4 regions of the Pantoea sp. X-Soil-ISGK-285 genome follow, and region 4 is predicted to be linked to each of the others. Evidence: predicted binding sites of a transcription regulator. Region 4 holds the regulator's gene; each other region holds the start of a gene.
What was found. Region 4 encodes PurR, which represses purine synthesis genes. Its sites were predicted from a motif close to CANGCAAACGTTTGCNTG; they were not measured.
Positions count from the first base shown of each region.

Region 1: AC6I8B_RS01495 (NCS2 family permease) is a predicted target of PurR. The motif match lies at 3,997-4,014, and genes of this name have one in related genera.
Region 2: purE (5-(carboxyamino)imidazole ribonucleotide mutase) is a predicted target of PurR. The motif match lies at 4,332-4,349, and genes of this name have one in related genera.
Region 3: AC6I8B_RS19060 (nucleobase:cation symporter-2 family protein) is a predicted target of PurR. The motif match lies at 1,511-1,528, and genes of this name have one in related genera.

Region 1 is NZ_AP035938.1:333,397-340,625, reverse strand. Features, by position in the region: gene AC6I8B_RS01505 (LysR family transcriptional regulator) at 1-709, shown strand, start outside; gene AC6I8B_RS01500 (Na+/H+ antiporter) at 754-2,403, opposite strand; gene AC6I8B_RS01495 (NCS2 family permease) at 2,549-3,898, opposite strand; gene AC6I8B_RS01490 (glutathione S-transferase family protein) at 4,258-4,923, opposite strand; gene soxR (redox-sensitive transcriptional activator SoxR) at 4,963-5,448, opposite strand; gene soxS (superoxide response transcriptional regulator SoxS) at 5,549-5,974, shown strand; gene AC6I8B_RS01475 (YjcB family protein) at 6,230-6,511, shown strand; gene AC6I8B_RS01470 (ATP-grasp fold amidoligase family protein) at 6,566-7,229, opposite strand, start outside.
Region 2 is NZ_AP035938.1:1,077,734-1,084,962, reverse strand. Features, by position in the region: gene folD (bifunctional methylenetetrahydrofolate dehydrogenase/methenyltetrahydrofolate cyclohydrolase FolD) at 1-113, shown strand, start outside; gene ybcJ (ribosome-associated protein YbcJ) at 114-326, shown strand; gene AC6I8B_RS04990 (AAA family ATPase) at 354-1,460, opposite strand; gene cysS (cysteine--tRNA ligase) at 1,494-2,879, opposite strand; gene ppiB (peptidylprolyl isomerase B) at 3,092-3,586, shown strand; gene lpxH (UDP-2,3-diacylglucosamine diphosphatase) at 3,586-4,302, shown strand; gene purE (5-(carboxyamino)imidazole ribonucleotide mutase) at 4,434-4,940, shown strand; gene purK (5-(carboxyamino)imidazole ribonucleotide synthase) at 4,937-6,001, shown strand; gene ybbP (putative ABC transporter permease subunit YbbP) at 6,195-7,229, opposite strand, start outside.
Region 3 is NZ_AP035938.1:4,023,442-4,030,670, reverse strand. Features, by position in the region: gene AC6I8B_RS19060 (nucleobase:cation symporter-2 family protein) at 86-1,459, opposite strand; gene recG (ATP-dependent DNA helicase RecG) at 1,564-3,642, opposite strand; gene trmH (tRNA (guanosine(18)-2'-O)-methyltransferase TrmH) at 3,639-4,337, opposite strand; gene spoT (bifunctional GTP diphosphokinase/guanosine-3',5'-bis pyrophosphate 3'-pyrophosphohydrolase) at 4,340-6,448, opposite strand; gene rpoZ (DNA-directed RNA polymerase subunit omega) at 6,469-6,744, opposite strand; gene gmk (guanylate kinase) at 6,799-7,229, opposite strand, start outside.
Region 4 is NZ_AP035938.1:1,878,334-1,885,562, forward strand. Features, by position in the region: gene punC (purine nucleoside transporter PunC) at 1-252, opposite strand, end outside; gene punR (DNA-binding transcriptional activator PunR) at 360-1,265, shown strand; gene purR (HTH-type transcriptional repressor PurR) at 1,262-2,287, opposite strand; gene cydH (cytochrome bd-I oxidase subunit CydH) at 2,569-2,658, shown strand; gene AC6I8B_RS08975 (C40 family peptidase) at 2,704-3,501, opposite strand; gene AC6I8B_RS08980 (Grx4 family monothiol glutaredoxin) at 3,867-4,202, shown strand; gene rnt (ribonuclease T) at 4,245-4,913, opposite strand; gene gloA (lactoylglutathione lyase) at 5,034-5,441, opposite strand; gene AC6I8B_RS08995 (alkene reductase) at 5,558-6,655, opposite strand; gene AC6I8B_RS09000 (TetR/AcrR family transcriptional regulator) at 6,706-7,229, opposite strand, start outside.

The DNA of each region.
Region 1 (7,229 bases), 1.5 Mb from region 4:
TCAGCGCGGCCTGGCGATCCTGCAGGAGTTTCATCAGCTGGAAGCGGAGATTGGTGACATTAACCAGCTCAAAACCGGTGAGCTGCGACTGGGTATTCCGCCGATGGTCGGTATGCAGATTGCCGGTTCGATTTCCGCGTTTCGCCGCCGCTATCCCGGTGTGAAGCTGAAAATCTCTGAGTTCGGCGGTCTGACCGTCCAACAGGCGGTGCTGGCGGGCAGTCTGGATATCGCCCTGACCGCGCTACCGGTCGATGCCGAGCTGCCGCTGAACACCCTGCCTCTGATGCATCATCCGCTCTGCGTACTGCTGCCGCGTCGCCCGGAGTGGCTCAGCCGCCAGCAGATTGGACTGGCAGAACTGGCAGAGCATCCACTGCTGATTTTTAATGAGGAGTTCTCGCTGAATCGTCAGCTGATGCAGGCGTTTCAGCGGCTCAACCTGACGCCAACGGTGGCGGTTCGCAGCGGACAGTGGGATTTTCTGGCGGCGATGGTGCAGGCGGAGATGGGGCTGGCGATTCTGCCGGAGCCGATCTGTCAGCGGCTGGATAAGCAGTCGCTGCTGTGGCTGCCGCTGGAATCGGAGCTGAAGTGGAGTCTGGGATTGATCTGGCGGGAAGGGAGTTATCTGTCGCGCAGTGCGCAGGCGTGGATAGCCTGTTGTCGCGAGCATTGGCCGGATGAGCCGCCGCGGCTGTCGGTGTGAAAGGCTGGCACGCCGCATTAACGCGCAGGCGTGCCAGTCAGGACTTACTCCTCTTTTTCAATCAGCAGCGCTTCCAGCAGATCCAGGTCGTGCAGTAACTTCTGCATCGTCTCATTGGAGATTTGCTGGGTGGCGCGCAGATGATAGACCTCAGCACGTTCGGCACGCAGTCCGGTCAGGCGGAAGCGACGCTCCAGGTTCTCAGCGAACAGCGCGTGTTCAAGGTCATTCTTCCCTTCGGCGCGACGACGTAAGTTGCCAATTACCCGCAGACTCACCTCTTTAAGCAGCTCCGGATCGATGTTCTCTTCCGACTCATTCTCCAGCCGCTCTTCCATCTTGTGCAGGCTCTCAATGGCTGCGCCTGCCATTACCGCACGCGCATTCTGCAACTCGCGACGGTGTGCGCCTTTATCAATAGTATCAATGCCGCGCAGCAGAATCGGCAGAATCACTACCCCTACCAACAGCGAGAAGAGAATCACGCCGGTGGCGATAAAGACCAGTTCATAACGCGCCGGGAAAGGCTCGCCGTTGGTCAGGAACAGCGGAATCGACAGGACACCGGCCAGGGTAATCGCGCCGCGCACACCCGCAAAGGAGGCGATCAGCAGTTCACGCAACGAGTAGTTGGAGAACTCCAGCGGCTTCTTCTTCAGCAGGCGTTTGCTGAAGCGCTGCATAATCCACAGCCAGCCAAAACGCACGATCATCAGCGCGGCATAGACCAGCCCGATATCGGCAAACAGCATCCAGAGTTCGACGTTTGGATCGGCCTGCGCCTGATCGACAGAGGTCTGCAGAATATCCGGCAACTGCAGGCCCAGCATCAGGAAGACCATGCCGTTAAAGACGAATTCCAGCATCTGCCAGACGCTGTTGGCACGCAGGCGCATCGCCAGCGGTGCCTGACGAATAATACCGGAACGGGTGATGGTCATACCGGCCGCCACGGCCGCCAGGATGCCTGAGACACCCAGATGTTCAGCAATCAGGTAAGAGGCGAACGGCAGCAGCAGCAGCAGTACGGTCTGGGTGGCCGGATCGTCACCGCTCCAGCGGCTGAGCAGGCGCAGTGACTTACCGTAGAGCCAGCAGATCGCGACACCCGCAATCAGACCACCCACCGCCACTTTCAGGAACTCAACGCTGGCACCGCCCCAGGTAAACACCATGGTGCCCATGGCGACTGCCACGGCAAATTTCAGCGATACCAGGCCCGAAGCGTCATTCATCAGGGCTTCGCCCTGCACGATCGACATAATCTTCTTGGGAATACGGCCTTCACCGACAATGCCTGAGAGCGCCACGGCATCGGTCGGTGACAGCACCGCCGCCAGCGCAAAGGCAGGGATCAGCGGGATACCTGGTACCAGCCAGTAGATCAGATAGCCGATGCCGATCACGGTAATCAGGACCAGCGCCAGTGCTAAGCCAATTATCTCGCGACCATGATGCAGGAACTCACTGATCGGCGTCTTCCAGCCATCCGCGAACAGCAGCGGCGGAATGAAGAGCACCAGAAACAGCTCCGGGTCAAAGTCGACATGCAGACCAAAAGTTGGCCAGGCCAGCATCGCACCAACAGCGATCTGGACCAGCGGCAACGGGATCTGAAAAGGGAGGATACGAGCCGCGACGCCAGAGAGCGACACGACCAGCGTCATGATGAGAATTGTAAAAAAGATTTCCATGCTTTCCTTAGGCGTCGTTTCTTTCAATCATTGGTTAAGCGCTAAAGTGTAAAACAAACTGCGGTGAAGATTGTCAGCTACGCGTGCGCCGGGCGGGAAAATAGTGAAAAATTCCGGACGTGCAGCCGCACGCCCGGTTGTACAGTCAGATCGCCCAGCCACCGGCGTAAAACGCCACCAGCGCGATAGCAATAATGACGGTGCCGACGTTGAGCTTGCGCCATTCCCCCGCGAAGAGACGCCCCACGACCAGGCTGGCGAAGCCGATCATAATGCCGGTGACGATGTTACAGGTGAGCACGATAATCACCGCCGTTAACAGGCCCGACATCGCATCGACAAAATCATTAAAGTCGACTTTCGCCACATTACTGAGCATCAGCAGACCCACATACATTAATGCAGGCGCGGTGGCGTAAGCCGGCACCAGATACGCCAGCGGTGACATAAACAGAATGGCAAGGAACAGCAGGCCGACCACAATCGCGGTAAGACCGGTTTTACCCCCCGCCGCCGTTCCTGCCGCCGATTCGATATAAACCGCAGCCGGTGACGCGCCCACCAGACCCGCGAACAGGCTGCTGACGGAGTCGCTAGTCAACGCACGGCCACCATTGATAATCTGGCCCTGTTTATCCAGCAGATTTGCCTGACCCGCGACCGCGCGAATGGTGCCGGTCGCATCAAAGACCGCCGTCATCACCAGTGCCAGCACGCTTGGCAGCACGACCGGCTGCATCGCGCCCATAATGTCGAGGCTGAACAGCAGCGACTCACCGCTGGCATCACGCAGGCTCGGCAGCGCAAACAATCCTTTGTAGCTCACCGCCGGATCGAAGATCAGCCCCAGCAGCGAAATGGCGATAATTGTCATGAGAATACCGCCGGGCATCCTGCGCTTCTCCAGTCCAATAATTGCTGCCAGTCCCAACAGCGTCATCATTACCGGAAAAGTGGTGAAGTGGCCCAGCGCCACCGGCAGGCCCGGTGCCGGGTTTTTCACGACCAGGCCTACACCGTCAGCCGCAATCAGCAGCAAAAACAGGCCAATTCCGACGCCGGTGCCGTGCGCCACGCCCATCGGCAGGTTACGCAGGATCCAGGCTCGAATGCCGGTCACTGAGATCAGGGTAAACAGCAGGCCCATCAGGAACACCGCGCCCAGCGCAACCGGCACGCTGATGTGCTGGCCCAGCACGAGGCTGAAAGCGGTAAAGGCGGTTAAGGAGATTGCACAGCCAATTGCCATCGGCAGATTGGCCCACAGTCCCATAATGATGGAACCAAAGCTGGCAACCAGGCAGGTGGCGACAAACACGGCAGTAGGGGGAAAACCGGCCTTGCCCAGCATTCCCGGCACCACGATAACGGAGTAGACCATCGCCAGGAAGGTGGTAAGTCCGGCCAGAATTTCCTGGCGCATGCTGCTGCCGCGCGCCGAGATCGAGAACCAGGCGTCCAGTTTTCCACTGGCCGGGCGTGATTCAGTTGACATAGTTGAGCCTCAAAAATTTTTGTTGTGTGGATCGCTCTGCGACCATCGCTGTCCCTGGAATAAGCGGGTAGACGGCGTCACTGTCGGGTTTTACCCGGCAGGCAAACGTTTACCTTGCCGCAGATAGTTGGCCGCCAGAAGCGGCCAGATAAAAAGGCATGCGATTATCCGGCGTTTAGCGGCACATTTTCAACTGTCAGAGGGAGATTCTTCAGCATAAAGATCAGGCTTAAGTGGCCAGCAGCCACGTGGCCCAGGCCGACGTCAAACGCTGACGCCCTGAAGTTAACGCGATTTTCAGGGAGGATGCGCACCGGCGCAGCCGTGATGAGACACGACCCGCCAGTGGAGGAGGGGAATTAACCTGGCAGCGAAAGCTCACCGCCCTGATCGATCGCGCGCTGCCAGGCGGCACGCTGTTGCACAGTCTGCAGCCATTTCTGGCTGGCGGGCATCTGCTCCAGTCCGGCACGTCGCGCAAGCGCCAGCAGCGGAAAGCTCATCTGGATATCAGCGATACTGAAGCGCTGACCGGCGAACCAGGGATTTGCAGTCAGATGCTGTTCGATCATCTGCATGTGTGGCTTAAGCTGTTTATCCAGAAACGCCTTCTGTACACCTTTACCGAATGCCGCCCCGACCGGGCGCAGCAGCCACGGCACCGGTGCTTTACCCATCTGACCGAAGATCAGCTTCATCACCAGCAGCGGCATCAGCGAGCCTTCGGCATAGTGCAGCCAGTAGCGGCACTGCAGTCGTGATGCCTCATCACTCACTTTGAGCCGGAACTCGTGATCATATTTCTCTTCAAGGTATTCGAGAATGGCACCTGACTCTGCCACTACCTGGTTCCCGTCGGTAATCACCGGTGATTTTCCCAGTGGATGCACTTTTTTCAGCGCCTCCGGGGCCAGCATGGTCGGTTCGCGTTGATAGCGTTTAATCTGGTACGGCACTTCCAGCTCTTCCAGCAGCCACAGCACCCGATGCGAGCGCGATTTCTCAAGATGGTGAACGGTGATCATCATGATTCCCTGTGTTTTGACCTTCACCAAGTATAGACGTCACTCCACATCGGGATGTTTATCATCCTGTTCCGGGTCAAGCAGCACCGCACCCGAGCCCTGCTGACCCAGCCGGTCGTCGGGATTGCGCAGCGGGCAGTCGCGCATCGACAAACAGCCGCAGCCGATACAGCCATCCAGGTCATTACGCAGGCGGGTCAGGGTTTCAATGCGCTTATCCAGCTCTTCGCGCCAGTGCTGTGTCAGCGCATCCCACTCCGGTGTCGACATGCGCTTGTCAGGCGGAATGTGATCCAGGCTGTCACTGACCGTTGCCAGCGGAATGCCGATACGCTGCGCAATCTTGATAATCGCGACGCGTCGCAGCACGTCACGGCTGTATCGCCGCTGATTGCCGCTGTTGCGGGTGCTGAAAATAAGTCCTTTTGTCTCATAAAAGTGCAGCGCCGAAACCGCCACACCGCTGCGGCGCGCCACTTCACCCGGTGTTAAGACCGGTTTCGGATAGTTGCGTTCTTTTTTCATCAGGCTCTTTACCTCAAGTTAACTTGAGGAATTATACTCGCTCTCCATCAAAACCACTAAACTCCCATTACCGCTTATTAAGCACCAGAAGGATGAGACCATGATGCAAGAAGAGATCATTCATTCCCTGACGCACTGGATTGACCAGAACCTGGATAAGAGCCTGTCGATCGATGAGGTTGCCGCAAAATCGGGCTATTCGAAATGGCATCTGCAGCGTATGTTCCGTTCGGTAACGAAGCAGACGCTGGGTGGCTATATTCGCGAGCGCCGTCTGACGCTGGCAGCGGAAGCGCTGTCACAGACACAGCGGCCGGTTTTTGATATCGCGATGCAGTATGGCTATGACTCGCAGCAGACCTTCTCCCGTGTGTTTCGTCGTCAGTTTTCACAGACGCCTACCGCTTACCGCCATACCATGCGCCGCCAGGCGATTCAGCGCCCTCGCCTGCTGAGTTTTGGCTGCAATGACGGTATCAGTAGCTTTACCCAGCGCACGACCGGCGAGTGCTGTCCGGTTCGTTGACCCCCTCAGATGCGCCCGCCCGGGCGCATCTGACTGATTTCCCCGCCGTTCTTCTTCTACTGCTCACTATTCCCTCACGCCGCTACCATACCAGAGTCAAATTTTGTTCAAAATTTAAAATCGGGTGATATAATGTGACTCAAGTCACACTTTGAACCTGGGTTGACGGCGAAAAAGCACCCCCTGACACACTTTTCCGCCGCCGGTGATGTCCGCAGATTGTCAGGAATACTTACTGATATTGAGGTCCGGCCGATGGCTACGTTAACCGCCAGTTTACTTGTTATGCGTTGGGAATTGCTGAGCGCAATCATGATGTTTTTTGCCAGCACCCTGAAAACCAAACTTCGTCAGGATAGCCGTCACGTGATGGCATTTATGTGTGGCGGGATTGGTTTAGGCATGACCTGCTGGTTTGTTACCGGTCTGATGGGCATTACCCTGAGTATGGATAACGTGCATAACTTTCTGGAAATCTCAAAGCATGCCTTTATCGATGTGATGAGCCAGGCGCCTGCTGACTGGCCGATGCCCTGATTTTTGCGCATAAAAAACCCCGCTTAGCGGGGTTTTTTATATTGCTGTGTGTGCTTAAATTTTCTTCAACATGGCAGGAATATTAACATCCTGCACTGTAACGCCCGGGCTCTGCGTTCCGCGGCGGTCCTGAATCCACATATCTCCCATCATCTGATTTAAACCACGATCTAATCCGGTGACCAGTCCTGCACCTGGGGTGAAGGTCAGTTCGCCAAAGTAGATGCGCTCGTCATGGATATACCAGTCCACACGCACGTAGTCGAAATCACTGGCCAGCTTCTTGCTCAGTTCGAGCGCATGTTCCAGTGACGGCATAATCGGTGAGACATCCAGACCGGTATCGCGAATCTTGTGATAGGCCTCATTGAGGTTATTCACGTAGAAATTCATCGACAGCAGCGGCTGGCAGCGGTTGTAGATCACCTGCAGCACATATTCGAACTTGCCATCACGCTTGTTGAACATATGAAACTTGTAATCAATCGGCGCACTTTTGCCATCACCAATGTACTTCTCAACCAGGATACGTGGCTTGATGTAGCGATAGTGAATCTCACGCGCTTCGTTGGCGAAGTCGGTCTTCAGCCAGCGATAGCAGTCATGAATGATCTGCTGCTTGCGCAGTGCGTCTGGCTCCTCCAGCAGAATCTCTACCATGTTGGAGGCGTGGTTCGGCTTGATCACGGTCCCCTTCCAGCAGGGTAAGCTGTTCAGC
Region 2 (7,229 bases), 800 kb from region 4:
GCGCCTCCTACATTACCCCGGTGCCGGGCGGTGTTGGTCCGATGACAGTAGCAACACTGATTCAAAACACGCTGCAGGCGTGCGAAGAGTTTCATGATAAAGAGGTAGTATAAATGACAAGTTTTTCACTGGGTAAATTCCCGCACGTCGATCTGTGTGACCTGCTGAAACTGGAAGGATGGGTTCAGAGCGGCGCACAGGCGAAAGTCGTGATTGCCGAGGGTGAAGTGAAGGTCAACGGTGCGGTAGAAACCCGCAAGCGCTGCAAAATCGTAGCCGGTCAGACCGTGGAATTCGCGGGTTTCCGCATTACTGTGGTCGAGTAATTTCCGGGCGTCCCTGCGGGGACGCTGTTACACCCGCTCATCCCCCTTTACGCACGTCTCCCCTTCCCGCTGTTCCAGTGCAATATGATTCACCGCCGTATGCTGCGCTATCAACGTCGCGAGCCGGGGTGAATGGCTGGTGATCCAGAGCTGACTGAACTCGCTGGCTTCGGCGATTAAGCGCGCCAGCGCAGGCAACAGATCTTCATGCAGGCTGTTTTCCGGCTCATTCAGTGCCATAAAGGCGGGCGGACGCGGGCTGAGCAGTGCGACAACCAGACAGAGAAACCGCAGCGTGCCATCAGAAAACTCCGCGCTCTCCAGCGGACGCAGAATGCCCTGGCGCGACATCAGCATCTGGAAACGGCCATTCTGCACATCGACATCAAACTGGCTGTCGGGAAACGCCTGTTCCATCACCTCAGACAGGAGTTCGGAATGACCGCGCTCAAAAATGGTCGCCCAGGCCGCCGCCAGATTGCTGCCATCATGGCTCAGCACCGGCGCACGCACGCCAATCTGCGGTGCCCGTATCGGTGAGCCAGGCCAGACCGCAAACTCATGGTAAAAGCGCCACTGCTGCAGACGTTCGCGCAACTGCGAAAGCTCCGGATAGCGATGCGGTTCGCCAAGCTGACCAAACAGCGACTCTTCGGGATGCAGCACCGCCGGATAGGCGACGCGCTCGCCCTCAACGTTGTGCAGAAAGGCGGTCTGATTTTCGCGCTGCATAATACAGGCGGAAGGACGGCGCTGCTGACCGCTCAGCCAGAGTCGCTCCTGCTTCACCAGCGGATCGAGATTAAACAGGCTGGTCACCAGCGGCTCGGGAAAGCCAATCTCCAGCTGGTAATCCATGTCATCCATCACCACGGCCAGCTCCAGCCGCTTTGGATCGTGTCGGCGATCGCCCCGACGTAAGCCGCCCGCCCACATCGCTTTCTGAATGCCGCCTTCTTCAGCCAGCGCCAGTGCCAGACGACCGCTGGCCGCCTCATGCAGCAACCGCACCGCTTTGTAGAGGTTGGATTTACCGCAGCCGTTGGGACCGCTCACCACATTCAGCTGCTGCAGCGACAGCGTCAGGTTACGTATTGAGCGGAAGCCGCGGATCTGAATCTGTTCAATCGCCATAATAAAAAAGGGCGATTGCTCGCCCTCTCCGGTTTATTTTCGACGCCAGCTGGAGCCCTGCGGCCCATCCTCGACGATGACACCCAGCGCGTTAAGCTTGTCGCGCGCGATGTCCGCTTCCGCCCAGGCTTTGGCGGCGCGCGCATCGGCACGGGCTTTAACCCAGTGCTCAATCTCGGCAACCTCTTCGTCATTGACCTGCGCGCCGCTTTGCAGGAACAGCTCAGGATCCTGCTGCAGAATGCCCAGCACGTTGGCCATCTCGCGCAGCTTCGACGCCAGCCCATGCGCTGAAGCGCCATCTTCACTTTTCAGGCGGTTCACTTCACGCGCCATGTCGAACAGCACCGAATAGGCTTCCGGGGTGTTGAAATCATCATCCATTGCGCTGCGGAACCGCGCTTCAAACGCTTCGCCGCCGTGGGCAGGCACGCTGCTGTCGGTGTGACGCAGTGCCGTATAGAGACGCTCCAGCGCCGCACGCGCCTGATTCAGGTTATCTTCGCCGTAGTTAAGCTGGCTGCGATAGTGACCGGACATCAGGAAGTAACGCACCGTCTCCGCATCATAATGTTGCAGCACGTCACGCACGGTGAAGAAGTTACCGAGCGATTTAGACATCTTCTCGCGGTCAACCATCACCATGCCGGAGTGCATCCAGTAGTTGACGTAAGGGCCGTCATGGGCGCAGCTCGACTGGGCGATTTCGTTTTCATGGTGCGGGAACATCAGGTCTGAACCGCCGCCGTGGATATCGAAATGGGTGCCCAGCTGTTTGCAGTTCATTGCCGAGCACTCGATGTGCCAGCCGGGACGACCGTTGCCCCACGGCGATGACCAGGCTGGCTCATCCGCTTTGGACATTTTCCACAGCACGAAGTCCATCGGATTGCGTTTCACGTCGGCGACTTCAACGCGCGCGCCCGCCTGCAACTGCTCCAGATCCTGACGCGACAGCGCGCCGTAATCGGTGTCGCTAAGCACATCGAACATCACATCGCCATTGTCCGCCACATAAGCGTGACCGCGAGCGATAAGTGTTTCCACCAGCTCGATAATCTCAGCGATGTGACGGGTAGCGCGCGGCTCCTCATCGGGCGGCAGAATCCCCAGCGCGGCGAAGTCGTTGTGCATCTCGCCAATCATGCGGTTAGTCAGGGTTTCGATGCTCTCGCCGTTTTCGTTGGCGCGCCTGATGATTTTGTCATCAATGTCGGTGATGTTACGTACATAATTAAGCTGATAACCGAGGTAACGCAGGTAGCGCGCCACCACGTCAAACGCCACGAACGTCCGCCCATGACCAATGTGACAGAGGTCATACACCGTGATGCCGCAAACATACATCCCGATTTTACCGGCATGAATGGGTTTGAATTCCTCTTTCTGTCGACTCAGGGTGTTATAAATCTTAAGCATTGAACGGTTCCGTTTTCGCGTGTGGTTGGCACTTTTAAGTATCCAGACATTGTGCCGTATTTTTATCGCTCGCGCGACGCAAAGCAAGCCAACTGCGCCGCGCTGCTGACGCGTCATTGGAAATTATGATATAAGAACGGTCGACAAAAAGGGGGACGCCCATCGACAGAGCGACCTCAGCAACTGATGACAACCTTTACAGGACGACAAAAATGGTAACTTTCCAGACGAACCATGGCGATATCGTAATCAAAACTTTCGATGATAAAGCGCCGGCAACCGTACAGAACTTCCTGGATTACTGCCGTGAAGGTTTTTACGACAACACCATTTTTCACCGCGTAATCAACGGCTTTATGATTCAGGGCGGCGGCTTCGAGCCGGGCATGAAGCAGAAAGAAACCAAAGCCGAAATTCAGAACGAAGCCAGCAATGGCCTGAAAAACACCAAAGGTACGCTGGCAATGGCACGTACCTCTGCGCCGCACTCTGCGACCGCACAGTTTTTCATCAACGTAGCTGACAACGACTTCCTGAACTTCCGTGACGAAAGCGTTCAGGGCTGGGGCTACTGCGTGTTCGCTGAAGTGGTTGAAGGTATGGATGTGGTCGAGAAGATCAAAGCGGTCTCTACCGGCCGCAGCGGCATGCACCAGGATGTGCCAAAAGACGACGTCGTTATCCAGAAAGTGACCGTCAGCGAGTAATGTCGCGCACGCTGTTTATCGCAGATCTCCATCTGTGTCAGGAAGAACCGGCGATTACCGCCGGTTTTCTGCATTTTTTACAGCGCGAAGCGCCCCACTGCGACGCGCTCTATATTCTCGGCGATCTGTTTGAAGCCTGGATTGGCGACGACGATCCCAATCCGCTGCATCAGCAGGTTGCCCGCGCCCTGCGCGCCCTGCCGGTTCCGGTTTACTTTATCCATGGCAATCGCGACTTCCTGATTGGCCGACGTTTTGCGCAGGCCTGTGGCATGACGCTGCTGCCGGAAGAGCAGGTGCTGACGCTCTACGGCCATCGGTTGCTGATCATGCACGGCGATACGCTCTGTACCGACGATGCGGGTTACCTGCGTTTTCGGGCCAAAGTGCATAATCCCTGGATCCAGCGGCTGTTTCTCGCGTTGCCGTTGTGGATACGTAAACGCATTGCCGCCCGGATGCGCGCCGACAGTAAACAGGCCAACCAGCATAAATCCCAGACCATCATGGATGTGAATCAGGAAGCGGTCGTCGCCACTATGCTGCGCCAGCAGGTGCCGCTGTTAATCCACGGTCACACTCATCGTCCGGCGATTCATACGTTGAGCCTGCAGGGTGAACCGGCGCAACGCGCGGTGCTGGGTGCCTGGCACAGCCGGGGTTCCATGATCCAGCTCGACGCCAGTGGCATTCAGCTTATCCATTTCGACTTTTAATCTGCGGTTAAATCCACGACCTTAAGCCCGACGCAACCGTTTTCCTTGCGTGCTTCTCATGCTATTCTCGGTGCCCTTCAAAACCTGTCCGCCCGGCCAGGTCTGTTTGTTCATTCACAGGAGTTGACCCCATGTCATCCAACGCCCCGGCCCGCATCGCCATTGTTATGGGTTCCAGAAGTGACTGGGCCACCATGCAGTTCGCCGCTGAAATCCTCTCCAGCCTGGACGTCCCTTTTGATGTTGAAGTGGTCTCTGCGCACCGCACCCCGGATAAACTGTTCAGCTTCGCCGAAACGGCAGCCGACAAGGGTCTTCAGGTGATTATTGCTGGCGCAGGTGGCGCGGCACATCTGCCGGGTATGCTGGCGGCAAAAACGCTGGTGCCGGTGCTGGGTGTGCCGGTGCAGAGCGCGGCACTGAGCGGCGTCGATAGCCTCTATTCGATTGTGCAGATGCCGCGCGGTATTCCGGTCGGTACGCTGGCGATTGGCAAGGCGGGCGCAGCCAATGCCGCGCTGCTGGCGGCGCAGATTCTGGCGCTGCATGACAGTGCGCTGGCGTTACGCCTGACCACCTGGCGTCAGAGCCAGACCGATGAGGTGCTGAACCATCCCGATCCGCGGGTGGATGCATGAAGCCGGTTTGCGTACTGGGCAACGGCCAGTTAGGTCGTATGCTGCGTCAGGCGGGTGAACCCCTGGGCATCGCGGTGTATCCGGTGGGCTTAGACGCCGATCCTACCGCGCTCCCTATCGCCGACAGCGTGATCACCGCCGAAATCGAACGCTGGCCGGAGACGGCGCTGACGCGTGAGCTGGCCAGCCATCCGGCCTTTGTTAACCGCGATATCTTTCCGCGTCTGGCGGATCGTCTCACGCAGAAACAGCTGCTGGATCAGCTGGGACTGGCCACCGCGCCGTGGCAGTTGCTGGCAGATAAAAGCGAATGGCCAGCGGTGTTCGACTCGCTGGGCGAATTAGCGATTGTGAAAAGCCGCACCGGCGGTTACGACGGCCGGGGTCAGTGGCGTCTGCGTGCCGATGAGACTCACACCCTGCCGGAGGCGTGCTACGGCGAATGCATCGTTGAGCAGGGCATCAACTTTTCCGGTGAAGTCTCACTGGTGGGGGCGCGCGGTCACGATGGCCAGGTGGTGTTCTATCCGCTGACGCATAACCTGCATCAGGATGGCATTCTGCGCACCAGCGTCGCGCTGCCGCAGGCGGATCAGGCACAGCAGCAGCAGGCTGAAGCGATGCTGAGCGCGATCATGCAGGAACTGAACTACGTCGGCGTAATGGCGATGGAGTGTTTCGTTACGCCAGACGGATTGCTGATCAATGAGCTGGCGCCGCGCGTCCATAACAGTGGGCACTGGACGCAGAACGGTGCATCGATCAGCCAGTTTGAGCTGCATCTGCGCGCCATTCTTGGTCTGGCATTACCACAGCCGGTGGTGTTTGCGCCGTCGGCGATGGTCAATCTGATTGGCACTGACGTGAATCTCAGCTGGCTGCAGCAGCCGCTGGTGCATCTGCACTGGTATGACAAAGAGGTGCGTCCGGGTCGTAAAGTGGGCCATCTGAACCTGACCGACAGTGATACAGAGCGGCTCAGGGCTGCCCTTAATGCGCTGGTGACGCAGCTACCGGAAGCGTACGCCAGCGGCATCGCCTGGGCGGTTGAAAAACTGTAATCCCTGCACCGCCTGATGAAGGGTTTATCAGGCGGTTCAGAAGGTTAATGGGATGGGCGCATACACCGGTAAGTCAGGTCCGACACCGGTTGGTCAGTTTCAGTCGCCGGTAAGTCAGAGGCAGACGCCGGTAACGGGTGCGATCGGGATAAAGGTCAAAGGCGGCCTGGTGCCGCCTTATTCCAGCCCTGCCTTACGCCGCATCAAACTTCCTGAACAGCGCCTTCCCTTTCAGTAATCGGATCCCCAGCCAGCCACCGCACAGCGATAACAGCAGTGCGCCACACAACGGCAGCGCCAGCCACAGGGTCCAGTCAGGCTGCCACGGGAAGTCGAAAATCTTAGTCTGTAATCCCCACAGTGCCGCTTCTGCCCCCATCGCCGCCGCCACGCCGGAGACCACGCCGAGCAATGCAAACTCACACCACAGCGTCGTGCGCAGCAGGCGTTTACCGGCACCCAGCGTGCGATAGACCACCAGCTCCTGACGCCGCTGGCGCATACCGACCTGAATCTGCGCCAGCAGCAGCAACACGCCGCAGGCGGTTACCAGCACCACCATGATCTCCAGCGCCTGGCTGACCTGCGCCAGCACCTGGCCGATCTGCCGCATTATGCTGCCGATATCCAGCAGACTCAGCGCCGGAAAAGCACGGTTAAGCTGCGCCAGCAGAACAGGATTCGCCTCCATGCGGAAGCTGGTGAGCCAGGTCTGCGGCTGGCTGTCGAGCGCGCCCGGCGGGAAGATAAAGAAGAAGTTCGGCTTCAGGCTTTCCCAGTCCACTTTACGCAAACTGGTAATGCGCGCGCTGAAGGTCTGCGTATCGCCGTCGAACGTCAGGGTATCGCCGAGCTTCAGCCCCAGCCGATCGGCCAGCTCCACTTCCATCGACACTTCACCCGCTTTGGGTGGCCAGTTGCCTGCCACCAGCGGATTATGATCCGGGCGATCGGCCAGTTCCGTCAGGTTGAGCTCACGGTTCAGGGCATTATCCAGCTTCGGATCGGCCGGTTTGCCGTTGAGTTCACTGAGCCGCACCCGCGCAATCGGGTAAAAGGTCCCGGGCGTGATCTGATGCGACTGCAGGAAATCACGCATCTGCGGCACCTGATCTGCCGTCATGTTCAGCAGGAAGAAGTTCGGGCTATCCGCCGGTAACTGCTGCTGCCAGCGATCCAGCAGATCGCCACGCATTACCAGCAGCAGCGCCAGCAGCATGAACGACAG
Region 3 (7,229 bases), 1.9 Mb from region 4:
TGTTATGCCTGAATTACCGTTACAGCTCAACAGCCTGGATGTAAATCCGAATAATTAGCAGGCAGGCCGAAGCCTGCCTCTGGCCTTACTTCTCTGGCGGAAAAATCAGGTTGAGTACGATAGCGGTAATACCGCCCGCCGCTATACCGGAAGAGAGCAGGGTTTTCAGCCAGTCAGGCGCAAACTGCAGGATCAGCGGCTGCTGGGAAACGCCCAGGCCAACAGCCAGCGACAGCGCAATAATCATGATGGCGCGGCGGTTAAGCGGCTCGCGTGACACAATGCGAACACCCGAGGCGGCGATGGTGCCGAACATCACAATGGTGGCGCCGCCGAGTACCGGTTCAGGAATCATCTGCACCAGTCCGCTGACCGCCGGGAACAGCCCCAGCACAATCAGCATCAGCGCGACAACAAAGCCCACGTAGCGGCTGGCAACACCGGTCAACTGGATTACGCCATTGTTCTGACCGAAGCAGGAGTTCGGGAAAGTATTAAACAGCGCGGAGACAAAGGAGTTGAGGCCATTCGCCAGCACGCCGCCTTTCAGGCGTTTCATATAGAGGGGTCCGCTGACCGGCTGCTCTGACACATCTGAGGTGGCGGTGATATCGCCGATGGTTTCCAGAGAGGTCACCATAAACACCAGCATCAGCGGGATGAGCAGATTCCAGTCGAAGCCCAGCCCGTAATAGAGCGGGGTTGGCACCACGATCAGCGGCTGATCGGTGGGGATGCCGGCGGCAGGCAGCATGCCCATCGCCCAGGCCAGCAGATAGCCCACCGCCATGGCAATAACCAGGGAGGCAACGCGCAGGTAGGGGTTCTTCTGCCGGTTAAGTAGCACGATCACCAGCAGCACAGCCCCTGCCAGCATCAGATTTTTCGGCGCACCAAAAGTATGGTCGTTAATCGCGCTGAAACCGCCGCCAATGGAGGTCAGCCCCACCTGAATCAGCGACAGGCCGATAATCATCACCACGATACCGGAAACCAGCGGCGTAATGATCCGGCGCGCCAGGTGCAATACGCGTGACAGCACCATTTCGGTACAGGAGGCGAGCATCAGCGTACCAAAAAGCGCCGCCATCATGGTGGGCACGTCAGCGCCGCCATTTTTTAGCGCCATGCCGCCCATAATCAAGGGCGTAACGAAGTTGAAGCTGGTGCCCTGAATCGACAGCAGGCCCGAACCTACCGGCCCCCATGTTTTGATTTGCAGCAGTGATGCCACACCCGATGCAAACAGCGACATGCTGATCACGTGCCGGGTATCCTCTGCGGGCAGCCCTAACGCCTGACAAATCAGAATCGCGGGGGTAATGACCGCGACAAACATCGCCAGCAGATGCTGACCGGCGGCAAACAGCGTTTGCGGCAGAGGAGGACGATCTTCAAGACGATAAATCAGTTCGCTTTGCGTGGCGGAAGGCTGTTCTGGCTGCGGATTAGTGGACATCTTCTGTTCTTCCCAAAAAATAATGTGGCGATTGTAATCATCCGCAGGCTAAAAGCAATCGTTTGCCCGGCAGGGATAAAAAAGCCGAATCAGAGGGGGGGGGTTCAGACGTTGGTATAACGGGTGTTCTCTGGCAGCCAGCGTTCAATTAATGCGCTGGCCTGCTCGGGATAGTGCTGGTGGATGTGGCGCGCCACACGCTGAACTTCGGGCACCATCGCCGCATCGCGCAGCAGGTCGGCCACTTTAAATTCGGCATTGCCGGTCTGACGCGTGCCCAGCAGTTCACCCGGCCCGCGAATCTCCAGATCGAACTGGGCAATGACGAAGCCGTCATTGCTGTCGCGTAGCACCTGTAAACGCTTCTGCGCCGTCTTGCTCAGCGGCGCTTTGTAGAGCAGTACACAGTGTGATGCTACGGCACCACGGCCCACACGGCCCCGCAGCTGATGCAGCTGCGCCAGCCCTAACCGCTCCGGGTTTTCGATGATCATCAGGCTGGCATTCGGCACGTCCACGCCAACCTCAATCACGGTCGTCGCCACCAGCAGCTGCAGTTCATTCGCTTTAAACGCCTGCATCACCGCCTGTTTTTCCGCAGGCTTCATCCGGCCATGCACCAGCCCGATGTTTAAGTCCGGCAGCGCAGTTTTCAGGGATTCCCAGCTGGCTTCTGCCGCCTGTGCTTCCAGCAATTCTGACTCTTCAATCAGGGTGCAGACCCAGTAGGCCTGTCGCCCTTCACGGCAGGCATGCTCAACCCGCGCCACAATCTCATCACGTCGGGTATCGGGGATAGCCACCGTGGTCACCGGTGTACGTCCCGGCGGCAGCTCATCAATGGTTGAGGTATCGAGATCGGCATAAGCGGTCATCGCCAGGGTGCGCGGAATTGGTGTGGCGGTCATGATCAGCTGATGCGGATGGAAGCCCTGCTCCTCACCTTTCTCCCACAGCGCCAGTCGCTGGTGGACGCCGAACCGATGCTGCTCATCAATAATGACCAGTGCCAGACCGTTGAACTGCACCTGCTCCTGAAACAGGGCATGTGTGCCCACCACCATCGCCACCTGACCGCTGGCTATCGCTTCCTGCTGTGCCTGGCGGGCTTTGCCTTTCTGTTTTCCAGCCAGCCAGCCCACTTCAATGCCCAGCGGCGCAAACCACTGGCGGAAGTTACTGGCGTGCTGTTCAGCCAGCAGTTCGGTCGGCGCCATCAGGGCTACCTGCTTACCATGTGCGATAACGTTCAGCGCAGAGAGGGCGGCGACCAGTGTTTTACCCGAGCCGACGTCACCCTGCACCAGCCGCATCATCGGAAAGTCATTTGCCAGATCTTTCTCTATCTCCGCCACCACGCGTTTCTGCGCATTGGTCGGTGAAAAGGGCAGCGCAGCCAGCAGCTGTTCACTAAGGTTGTGCCGGGGAAGCATCGGTAAAGCGTAATAGCGCTGAGCACCGGCGCGTACCGCCAGCATGCTGAGGTTGTGCGCCAGCAGCTCTTCCAGAATCAATCTGCGTTGTGCCGGATGACGACCACTCTCCAGCTCGCTGAGTTTTAGATCGGGTGGTGGACGATGCAGCGTGCGGAGCGCATCTGGCAGGCTGATTAAACCGCCGCTCAGTTCCTGCGGCAGCAGTTCGGCAATCGGGCAGCTCTCCAGCAGCGTCAGTGCCTGATCGGTGAGATTACGCAGCGTGGCCTGCCGAATACCTTCGGTGGTGGGATAAACCGGCGTTAAGGTCTCTTCCAGCGTCACATTGCTCTGTTCGCCCTGGATTCGGTATTCGGGATGGATAATCTCAGCGCCACGCTGACCGCGTTTAATTTCACCATACGCGGTGACGCGCCGGCCCGGCGACAGGTTGTTCTTCATCCCGGCATTAAAATTAAAGAAGCGCATCGTCAGTACGCCGCTGCCATCGCTAATCTGACACACCATCATCCGGCGGCGACCAAAGGTGATATCTGTGTGCAGCACTTCGCCTTCTACTGTGGCCCAGATACCGGGCAGCAGATCATCAATGGCATAGAGTTGGGTACGATCTTCGTAGCGTAGCGGGAGATGAAGCAGGAGATCCTGAATGGTATGCAGGTCAATTTTGGCCAGCTTTGCCGCCTGGCTGGCACCGACGCCGGTCAGGGTACTGAGCGGGATGGCATCCAGCAGACGGCCTTTCATCTTCTTTTACCGGTCGATTGCATGGTTGCCCACCAGCTGGGATCGGCGTCGACTTCGCCCTGCGCATTGATGCGCGGATAGGGTAAACCTTTCTGTTTTGCGACCCGCGCCAGCACCGGGAATCCGCCTTCGAACAACAGGCGTTGCTGCTCATCTTCGTCCAGCAGGCTGTAGTCGCGCAGGTACAGACCCGCGTTCTGCCGCTGCCGCTGTGCTTCATACAGGATCAGCGCGCAGGCGACCGAGACATTCAGCGACTGCACCATACCCACCATCGGAATCACAATCTGCCGATCGGCCAGCGCCAGCGCTTCTTCGGTGATGCCGGTTTTTTCCTGGCCCATCAGGATGCAGGTCGGAAGGGTATAATCGATCTCACGGAAATCCACGGCATCGGCAGAGAGATGGGTCGCTAAAACCTGCATCTTCTGTTGTTTGAGCTTTTTTACAGCATCGCCGATGGTGGGATGGGTGACCACTTTAACCCAGCTGTTGCTTCCGGCAGATGCGGAAGCCTGAGTGCGCATCCGCAGGCTCGGCCAGACGGCATGCACTTCGTGGATGCCGACGGCGTCCGCCGTGCGGATCACTGCGGAAACATTGTGCGGTTTATGCACCTGCTCCATACAGACCGTGAGATCGTGCTGGCGCAGTGCCAGCATCGCCTGAATCCGGGCAAATCGTTGATCGTTCATGCCTAATTACGGTTGCGATGGACTTTGATCACATCCGGCATCACGCGAATTTTACGCATGATATTCGCCAGATGGACGCGATCACGTGCGGTCAGGCGGATAAAGGCGCTGTAAACGCGGCCATCACGCTCTTCGGTATTAAGGCTTTGAATATTGGAACCGGCCGTGTTGATTGCCGCCGTCAGGTTAGCCAGTGCGCCCTGATGGTTAAACATGTCGACTTTGATTTCCGCCACGAACTCCTGCTCGGTGACTTTATCCCACTCGACCGGCATGAATTTTTCGGGCTCTTTCTGGTAGCCGCGAATATTCCGACAGGATTCATGATGCACCACCAGCCCTTTGCCGGGACTGACATGGGCAACAATCGGGTCACCGGGAATCGGACGGCAGCATTTGGCGAAGGTAATCAACACGCCATCTGCACCTTTGATCGGCAGCTTACCGCGCTTGCTGTTGCTGCTGATGGCGTTGCTGTCAGCCTGCAACAGGTTCTTCGCCACCACCACGCTCATCGCATTGCCCAGACCGATTTCTGCCAGCAGATCGTCAAGCGAGGTCAGCTTCATACGATCCAGCTCCTGCCTGATATTCTCAGGCGGGATCTCAGCCAGTTTACGGCTGCCGCCCAGCGCATGGCTGAGCAGGCGGCGACCCAGATTGACGGAGTCTTCGCGTTTGAGGTTTTTCAGCAGCTGACGAATTTTTGCGCGGGCTTTGGAACTGACGACAAAGTTGAGCCAGGCGGCATTAGGACGGGCGCCTGGCGCGGTGATGATCTCAATCGTCTGACCGCTAGTCAGGGTTTGCGACAGCGGATAAGGCTGGCGGTCAACGCGTGCGCCAACGCAGGCATGGCCGATATCGGTGTGGACCGCATAAGCGAAATCCACCGGCGTCGCACCGGTTGGCAGCTCAACAATGCGGCCTTCAGGTGTAAAGACGTAGATCTCATCGGGAAAGAGATCGGACTTCACGCTTTCAATAAATTCAAACGAACTGCCCGCACTCTGTTGCAGCTCCAGCAGGCTTTGCAGCCAGCGCTGAGCGCGAATCTGTGCGGTGGTGCCACTTTCGCCCGCCTGTTTATAAGCCCAGTGCGCAGCGACCCCCATTTCCGCCATCTGATCCATATCCTCGGTGCGAATCTGTACTTCGACCGGCACGCCATGCGGACCAATCATTGAGGTATGGAGCGATTGATAGCCGTTCGCTTTGGGGATGGCGATATAATCTTTGACGCGGCCCGGACGCGGTTTATACAAACTGTGCATCTGGCCCAGAACGCGATAGCAGGTATCCAGATCTTTCACGATGACGCGAAAGGCATAGATATCCATGATCGAGTGAAAACGCTGCTCTTTCAGCGTCATTTTGCGGTAAATCGAGTAAAGATGCTTTTCACGCCCGCTGACGCGGCAGGGAATGCCCGCTTCCTGCAAACGGCCGTCGATCTCAGAAAGAATCTTCTGGATCATCTCTTTACGATTACCGCGCGCGGCTTTCACCACCTCTTTAATGACCCGATAACGGTTCGGATAGAGTGCCTCAAAACCGAGCTCTTCCAGCTCTGTTTTAAGATGATGAATACCCAGGCGGTGCGCCAGCGGACTGTAAATCTCTAACGTTTCCAGCGCGATGCGGCGACGTTTGTCCGGGCGTAATGCGCCGAGAGTGCGCATATTGTGGGTGCGGTCAGCCAGCTTGATGAGAATGACGCGGATATCCTGCACCATCGCCATAATCATCTTGCGGAAGTTCTCTGCCTGCGCTTCTTTCTTGTCGCGGAATTTCAGCTTATCCAGCTTGGAAACGCCTTCGACCAGTTCCGCCACGCTTTTACCGAACAGTTGTTCCATGTCCTGGTAAGTGGCAGGCGTATCTTCGATCACGTCATGCAGCAGCGCGGCCATGAGAGTTTCATGGTCGAGCTTCATTTCCGCCAGAATACAGGCCACGGCAACCGGATGGGTGATATAAGGCTCACCGCTGGAGCGTGTCTGTCCCTCGTGGGCATCACGTGCGACAAGGTAGGCTTGCTGGAGGCGCTTGATCTGCTCCTCTGGCAAGTATTTTTCAATCAGTTGATTGAGGCTTTCAAACAGATACAAGGGCGACCTGCAGGTGGCTGTTAACGACGACCTTCAGCGATAGCGGTAACGGCCTGTAACTCAGCGGCTTCCTGCTCTTGCTGTTCCTGACGATCACGCACATCTAAAATCTGATTGGTGACCAAACCTTCTTCGATTTCGCGCAGGGCGATAACGGTAGGTTTATCGTTCTCTTCCGGAACCAGTGGATCTTTGCCGCCTACCTGCATCTGACGTGCACGACGTGCAGCGACCAACACCAGGTCAAAACGATTACCAACTTTTTCTACTGCGTCCTGAACGGTTACGCGTGCCATAGGTGTGCTACTCCACAGATGAAGAAATGACTGCGCATCATACTGAAACTGTATTCAGACTGCCAACAGTTTGCTGATTAAAGCATCGTGACGCGCCTTCTGACGCGCCATACGCAGACGTTCTGCGCGAATAATGGTTTTCAGATCGGACAGCGCCAGATCGAAATCATCATTCACAATTAAATAGTCATACTCGGCGTAGTGGCTCATTTCCGCTACCGCCTGAGCCATGCGACGCGTGATCACCTCTTCGCTGTCCTGGCCACGACCGCGCAGACGGCGATCGAGCTCTTCTTTCGAAGGCGGCAAAACAAAGATGCTGCGTGCGCCAGGCATTTTGGTGCGAATTTGCTGCGCACCCTGCCAGTCGATGTCGAGAAACACGTCAACGCCAGTTGCCAGCACCTGCTCAATAGCATGGCGCGAGGTACCGTAATAGTTGTCGAAAACTTTGGCATGTTCGAGGAAAGCCTCTTCCGCGATCA
Region 4 (7,229 bases):
GCCAGCGCCAAACATGGCCAGTCCGGACAGCAGCACCGGTTTACGACCGATGCGATCGGAAAGCGGTCCCCAGAAGAGCTGACCCACGGCGAAGCCGCCCAGGAAGAGACTCATACTGGCGCTGATCAGACCGGGTGAAGTGTTAAAGGTTTGCTGCATCGCACCAAAGGCGGGCAGGTACATATCAGTGGCTAAAAAGCCCAGCATGCTCAGCAGGGCAAGGTAGGGCATAAACCCTTTATTCGACAGCATCTGATTCTCATTTTTGCAGGATAAACGCGGCAGAGTGTAAAAGGTGCGTTTGCTGCTGTGAAACGGTAATATTTGCCGATTGCTGTTAAAATTTTTGAAGGCAGATTATGTGGTCAGAATATGCATTAGAAGTGGTTGACGCTGTCGCCCGTGGGGGGAGCTTCAGCGCCGCCGCGCAGGAGTTGCATCGGGTGCCCTCTGCCATCAGCTATACGGTGCGTCAGCTGGAAAACTGGCTGGCGGTACCGCTGTTTGAACGGCAGCATCGCGAAGTGGTTCTGACCCCGGCGGGTGAGCATTTTGTCCGGGAAGGACGCAGCGTCATCAAAAAAATGCTTGCCACCCGGCGACAGTGTCAGCAGCTGGCTAACGGCTGGCGCGGCCAGCTAAGCATAGCCGTTGACCGTATCGCTAAACCTCAGCGCACCCGGCAGCTGGTCAAAGATTTCTATCGCCACTTTCCTGATATGGAGCTGATCATCAGCTATGAAGTCTTTAACGGCGTCTGGGATGCGCTGGCCGATGGCCGGGTGGAAGTGGCGATTGGTGCCACTCAGGCGATACCGGTGGGCGGACGTTTTGCTTTTCGGGATATGGGCACGCTTAACTGGCGCTGCGTGGTTGCGCCCGACCATCCTCTGACACAGGCGAGCCAGATAGATGATGACACGCTGCGGAGCTGGCCATCCCTGGTGCTGGAAGATACTTCTCGCGCACTGCCGCGTCGTATGACATGGACGCTGGATAACCAGCGCCGGCTGGTGGTGCCGGAGTGGCAAACCGGGCTCGAGTGCGTGCAGGCGGGATTGTGTGTGGCGATGGTGCCGGGCCATCTGGCCAGGCCACTGCTCGACAGCGGCGAGCTGGTTGAACTGACGCTGCCGGTGGCGTTTCCGGACAGCCCATGCTGCGTCAGCTGGGCAGAGGATCGCGCATCACCGGCGACAGGCTGGTTGCTCAGCTATCTGGGTGATGCGCAAACGCTTAATCAGGAGTGGTTAAGCGAGCATTAACGGCGATAGTCGCGGAACGGGCCATCGGCCACGGAACGGCGCTCAATCAGCGTGGGATGGACCTCAATCGTTTGTGACACTTCGCGTTTACTGGTAATGCGGTCCAGCAGCATTTCCAGCGCTTTCTCACCCAGCTGGGCTTTAGGCTGATGCACTGTGGTCAGGGCCGGTGCAAAATAACGGGCGTTGCGCACATTGTCATAGCCGATCACCGAAATATCCTGGGGGACGCGTAAACCCATCTCGTCGGCGGCGCAAATCGCGCCCATCGCCATGATGTCACCGCCACAGAACACCGCCGTGGGACGCTGCTTCTGCGACAGGATCTGCTGCATCGCCTGATAGCCCGACTCCGGCTCAAAGTCACCCTGCACAATCCACTCGGCGCGTGGCTGAATACCCGCTTCTTCCATCGCCTTCAGGAAACCGGCATGACGTCCGCCACCGGTGTTACGCTCCATCTGGCCGGGGATTGCACCAATATCCCGGTGTCCGCGTTCAATCAGATAGCGTCCCGCCAGATAGCCGCCCTGGAAAGCATTATCCAGTACCGTGTCGGTGAAGTCGGCGCGCGATTCACCCCAGTCCATCACCACCATCGGGATATTGCGGTTCTCTTCCAGCATCTGCAGCAGATCGTCCGGATATTCAGAGCACATCACCAGCAGCCCATCGACGCGTTTCTGCGCCATCATGCTGAGATAGGCGCGCTGTTTTTGCAGATCGTTATGCGCATTACCCAGAATCAGCGTATAGCCTTTGTCAAAGCAGTGATTTTCAACCGCTTCGATAATTTCAGCGAAATAGGGCGCTTCGCTGGAGGTGGCAAGCAGGCCCAGCGTTTTGGTGTGGTTCACTTTCAGGCTGCGCGCCACGGCGCTCGGCGAGTAGTGCAGTTCTTTAATCGCCTGCCAGACCGCGTTGCGCGTCTCTTCAGCCACAAAGCGGGTTTTATTGATGACGTGCGAAACGGTGGTCGTTGAGACGCCAGCGCGTTTCGCCACATCTTTAATTGTTGCCATGAAAATCGGACTCCAGTGCTTATCTAACTCTATGATAAGCGTAGTGTTAAACGTTTGCGTCTGTTCAGGTTTTTTTCCGCAAAAATGCAGCATTCATGGCCAGGAAACAGGCCGCTGGCGGCGTAAAAGCGCCTGAAAACGTGCGCAAACGGAATCAGGGTTGCGCGCGTTGCGCAACAAAGGCGGGATTCTAACAAGGCTGAACGGATAAAACGAGATTTTTACCGGGCCCTGTGGGAAAATGCGATACCCCTGCTAATTGTGTGACTAAGGAGCAAGCAATGAGTACCGATCTTAAACTGGCTTTAATGACCACCGCGGGCTGTCTGCTGATGATTGTGGCCTTTAGTTTTACCGCTATTCTGCACTAAAAAAAAGCCGGGATTATCCCGGCTCTCTTCTGGTTGTTCTGCTGCTCAGCGTATGGTTTTTGGCGTCATCACCCGACGGGCACCAATATAGTGGCGCTGCCAGTAATCTTCTCCTAACGCGCTGATCTGAATATCTTTGCCGGTGCGTGGCGACTGGATAAACTTGCCATCACCCAGGTAAACGCCGACATGGTCCGCAGTACCGCGTCCATTGATACGGAAGAAGACCAGATCGCCTTTCTCCAGCGACTCACGCTTGATCGGCGCGGCATCACGCAGGTGGTACATCTCGTTAGCAGTACGTGGGATCTTAAACTTCACCAGATCTTTATAGGCGTACCAGACCAGGCCGCTGCAATCGAAACCGGTATGGGGAGAGGTGCCGCCCCACTGATAGGGTTTACCCAACTGACCCATCAGCTTGGTCATCGCGGTTTCGCGGGCCTTCTGGTAGCGCTGACGGTGAGATTTGCTCATCTTAATCGTGCCGGTCTCGCTGGTGGTGACCTCAGCGGTTTTCAGCAGGCGCTGATGACCATAACGTTTTTTCTCTTTGTTCTTACTGAGACGGGCGGTTTTTAGCGAGGTCTTTTTAGCAGGCGTCTGTTTCGCGGTGAGTTCGACTTTTTTCAGTTTTTTTGTTTTTAGTTTTTGAACCGGGCTGAGGCGAGTCTTTTTCGTCACCGTTTTGACCGGGCGACGCTTGCGACGCTCATCGTCGCGCGCACTCTTTTTCTCTGCTTTATGCGTACTGACGTTCACCGGCGCGTGAGGCGACGCAGCGGCGATGTTGAAAAACAGTTGCGCAAAGGCCAGCATGAAAAACGTAATGATTAAACGCATAGTCCGTTGATTAGTTAAGTTGTCAGGGCCACTACGCACCGCGACAAAGTTGAGATTAATCTGATCCAGGATCAGCGCCCAGGCCATTCTAGTCCAGTTCTTTTAAAAACTGTAATGCCTTTTAATATTAATCTTTGCAACCCACGCAATTGTGCTGAAAATGAACATTTTCAGCGTCTTATATCAACGAAATTATTACGAATTATTAATCTGTTACCTGCTGTTAATAATCAGGAATTCAGGTGTCCCGGAGCAGGACTTAACAATGATGGCGATTTAATCGGGCAGCGATCAAAATCTCGTTTTCAGTCACGCTGCGAAGTCGCTACAATAAACAAACACGATGTGACGAATTAAGGAAGGCAATTATGAGTACTGTAGAAAAAATTCAGCGCCAGATCGCAGAAAACCCGATCCTGCTGTACATGAAAGGTTCCCCGAAACTGCCAAGCTGCGGTTTCTCTGCACAGGCGGTGCAGGCGCTGTCAGCCTGCGGTGAGCGTTTTGCTTACGTGGATATTCTGCAGAACCCGGACATTCGTGCCGAGATGCCGAAATTCGCTAACTGGCCAACTTTCCCGCAGCTGTGGGTTGATGGCGAGCTGGTCGGTGGATGCGACATCATCGTTGAGATGTTACAGCGTGGTGAACTGCAGACGCTGATCAAAGAGACCGCAGAAAAATTTAAAGAAGCAGAATAAAAAAAGGCCGACATCACGTCGGCCTTTTCATTGCGGCATCCCTTATGCGGATGTCGTGGCTTCTGCATCGCCTTCCGTGAAGGGCAGTGGCCAGCCGCCTAACCGCTTCCAGCGGTTCACCAGCTCGCAGAACAGCGTTGCCGTCTGCTGAGTATCATAAAGCGCCGAATGCGCCTGCGTGCTGTCAAACTCCATTCCCGCCGCAATACAGGCCTTCGCCAGCACCGTCTGACCCAAAACCAGTCCGCTCAGGGCCGCGGTGTCAAAGGTGGCAAACGGGTGAAACGGGTTGCGCTTCAGGCTGGCTCGTTCCGCCGCCGCTGACATAAAGTTCAGGTCGAAGGTGGCATTGTGCGCCACCATAATGGCGCGATTGCAGCCGCTGTCTTTAATGCCCTTGCGCACCATTTTGAAAATGGCGTGCAGCGCCTCATATTCACTGACCGCGCCGCGCAGCGGATTGCTGGGATCGATGCCGGTAAAGGCCAGGGCTTCGGGATGCAGCAGCGATCCGACAAAAGGTTCGACGTTGAAATGCAGCGTCTGGTCAATCTGAATCCATCCCTCTTCATCCATTTTCAGCGTGATAGCGGCAATCTCCAGTAACGCATCGGTTTGCGCATTGAAACCCGCGGTTTCAACGTCGATCACCACCGGATAGAAGCCACGGAAACGTTGATTGAGTGCATTAGGGGAATTCGATTCAGACATCAGGATCTCGTTGCAGAAAAAGGGCAGCGCGTATTATGGCAAAAAACGGGGCCGGGTGCAGCAGATGAAGCGCAGAGAAGGGGATTCAGCCCACCCGACCGGGCGGGCTGACAGGCAGGTTTAGTTGCCGAGGCCGTTACCGGCATCTTTGTTTTCGATCAGCTCGATTTTGTAACCATCGGGATCTTCAACAAAGGCAATAATGGTGGAGCCGCCTTTAACCGGGCCAGCTTCACGCGTCACGTTGCCGCCATCTTTGCGGATACGTTCGCAGGCCGCTGCTGCGTCATCAACGCCCAGCGCAATATGACCATAGGCATCACCGAGATCATACTTATCGACGCCCCAGTTGTAGGTCAGTTCGATCACCGCACCTTCGCTCTCGTCGGTGTAGCCCACAAATGCCAGGGTATATTTGTATTCGGTGTTTTCGCTCTGACGCAACACGCGCATGCCCAGCACACGGGTGTAGAAATCGATTGAACGTTGCAGATCGCCAACGCGCAGCATGGTATGAAGTAAACGCATAACATCCTCTTTTAAATAAAACGCCATCGCCCGATGACTCAGGCGCTAAGTATAGCGATGAAAATCGCTATTGAATAATGGCTGCCGTCATCATCCCGGACGGCAGCCCGAACCGGTTACAGCGTCGGGTAGTCGATATAACCTTCCGCGCCGCCGCCGTAGAAGCTTTCCGGACGCTGTGGATTGAGTGGGGCGTCCTGCTGCAGACGCTCAACCAGATCCGGGTTAGCAATGTAATCGCGACCAAACGCAACCGCATCGATCAGACCGCGACCAATCAGGTCATCCGCTTTCTCAACGGTATAGGCACCGGCACCAATGATGGCACCCGGGAAGAGATCACGCACTTTCTGACGGAAAGCGTCGGTATAAGGCTGACCGCCGGCCCAGTCTGGCTCAGAGAGGTGCAGATAGGCGATGTTGCGTTTTGCCAGCTCGCCGATATACCACAGCGCCGCTTCCTCTTCATCCGGGCCGTTGTCCAGATTCTGGAAGCTGCCGATAGGTGAGACGCGAATACCAATGCGATCGGCTGACCAGTTAGCGATCACCGCATCAACCACTTCCAGCGCAAAGCGACCGCGTTTTTCGATGCTGCCGCCATATTCATCAGTACGCTGGTTTGAGCCAGGAGCCAGGAACTGGTGCATCAGGTAACCGTGCGCCGAGTGCAGCTCAAGCAGGTCAAAGTCCGCTTCACGCGCGTTGGCCGCAGCCTGGCCAAAATCTGCCACGATCTGCTTAATCTCTGGCACTGTCAGCTCACGCGGCGTTGAGGTATCTTCGCGATAGACGCTGCCATCTTCAGCACGCAGTGAGGTACGGGTGCCAGCGGCAATCGCCGATGGCGCAACCGGTGCTTTGCCTTCCGGCTGCACGCTGTTATGTGAGATACGACCGGTGTGCCATAACTGTACTGCGGTGTGACCGCCAGCCTGATGCACGCCTTCGTTAATCGCTTTCCACGCTGCAATCTGTGGCTGAGTATGTAAGCCTGGCGCACCGGCATAGCCTTTCGCCTGGAAAGAGATCTGGGTCGCTTCGGTGATGATCAAACCGGCGCTGGCGCGCTGGCGATAATATTCAGCCATCATCGGGGTAGGGATGTCGCCTGGCTCAATGCTGCGCAGACGGGTCAGCGGTGCCATAAATACGCGGTTTGGGACGGTAATTGCACCGACTTTTAGCGGACGAAACAGCTGGGTACTCGCCATAATAGCTCCTGATTAGTAGACCAGTCGTCTACAAACATGTTTTTTAAAAATCAGCGGCGTTCAAGCCACTGTTCGATGGTACTCAATGCCAGACGCAGTGGCTGCGCCTCGCGGGAAATTTTGCTCTGCAGGCTGGCACCTAGCCACAGCAGCGACAGCAATTCCGCCATCTGCGCGGGGGGCTGCGGCAGGCTCAGCGACTCCTGCTGCTCTGCGGCAATCAGGGTCCGGGCGTAGAGTGCCGTGATCTTTCCGGCACCCTGCTGCAGTGCATCACGCATCGGCTCTGAGAGATCGCACACCTCCGCGGAGACTTTGACGCCCAGACAGCCTACGATGTGGCCCTGCTGAACAAACAGATCAACGGCAGCACGAAAGTGGTTAAGCAGACGCTCACGCGGCGTGCCTTCGGTCTGGTTAAGCTGCAACGCTACATCCTGCAGGAAACGCGCAAAATAGCGCTCCAGTAACGCCACGCCAAACGCCTCTTTAGAACGGAAGTAGTAGTAGAAGGAGCCTTTCGGCACCGCCGCCTGCGTCAGCAGTTCGCTGAGGCCCATTCCGGTAAAACCGC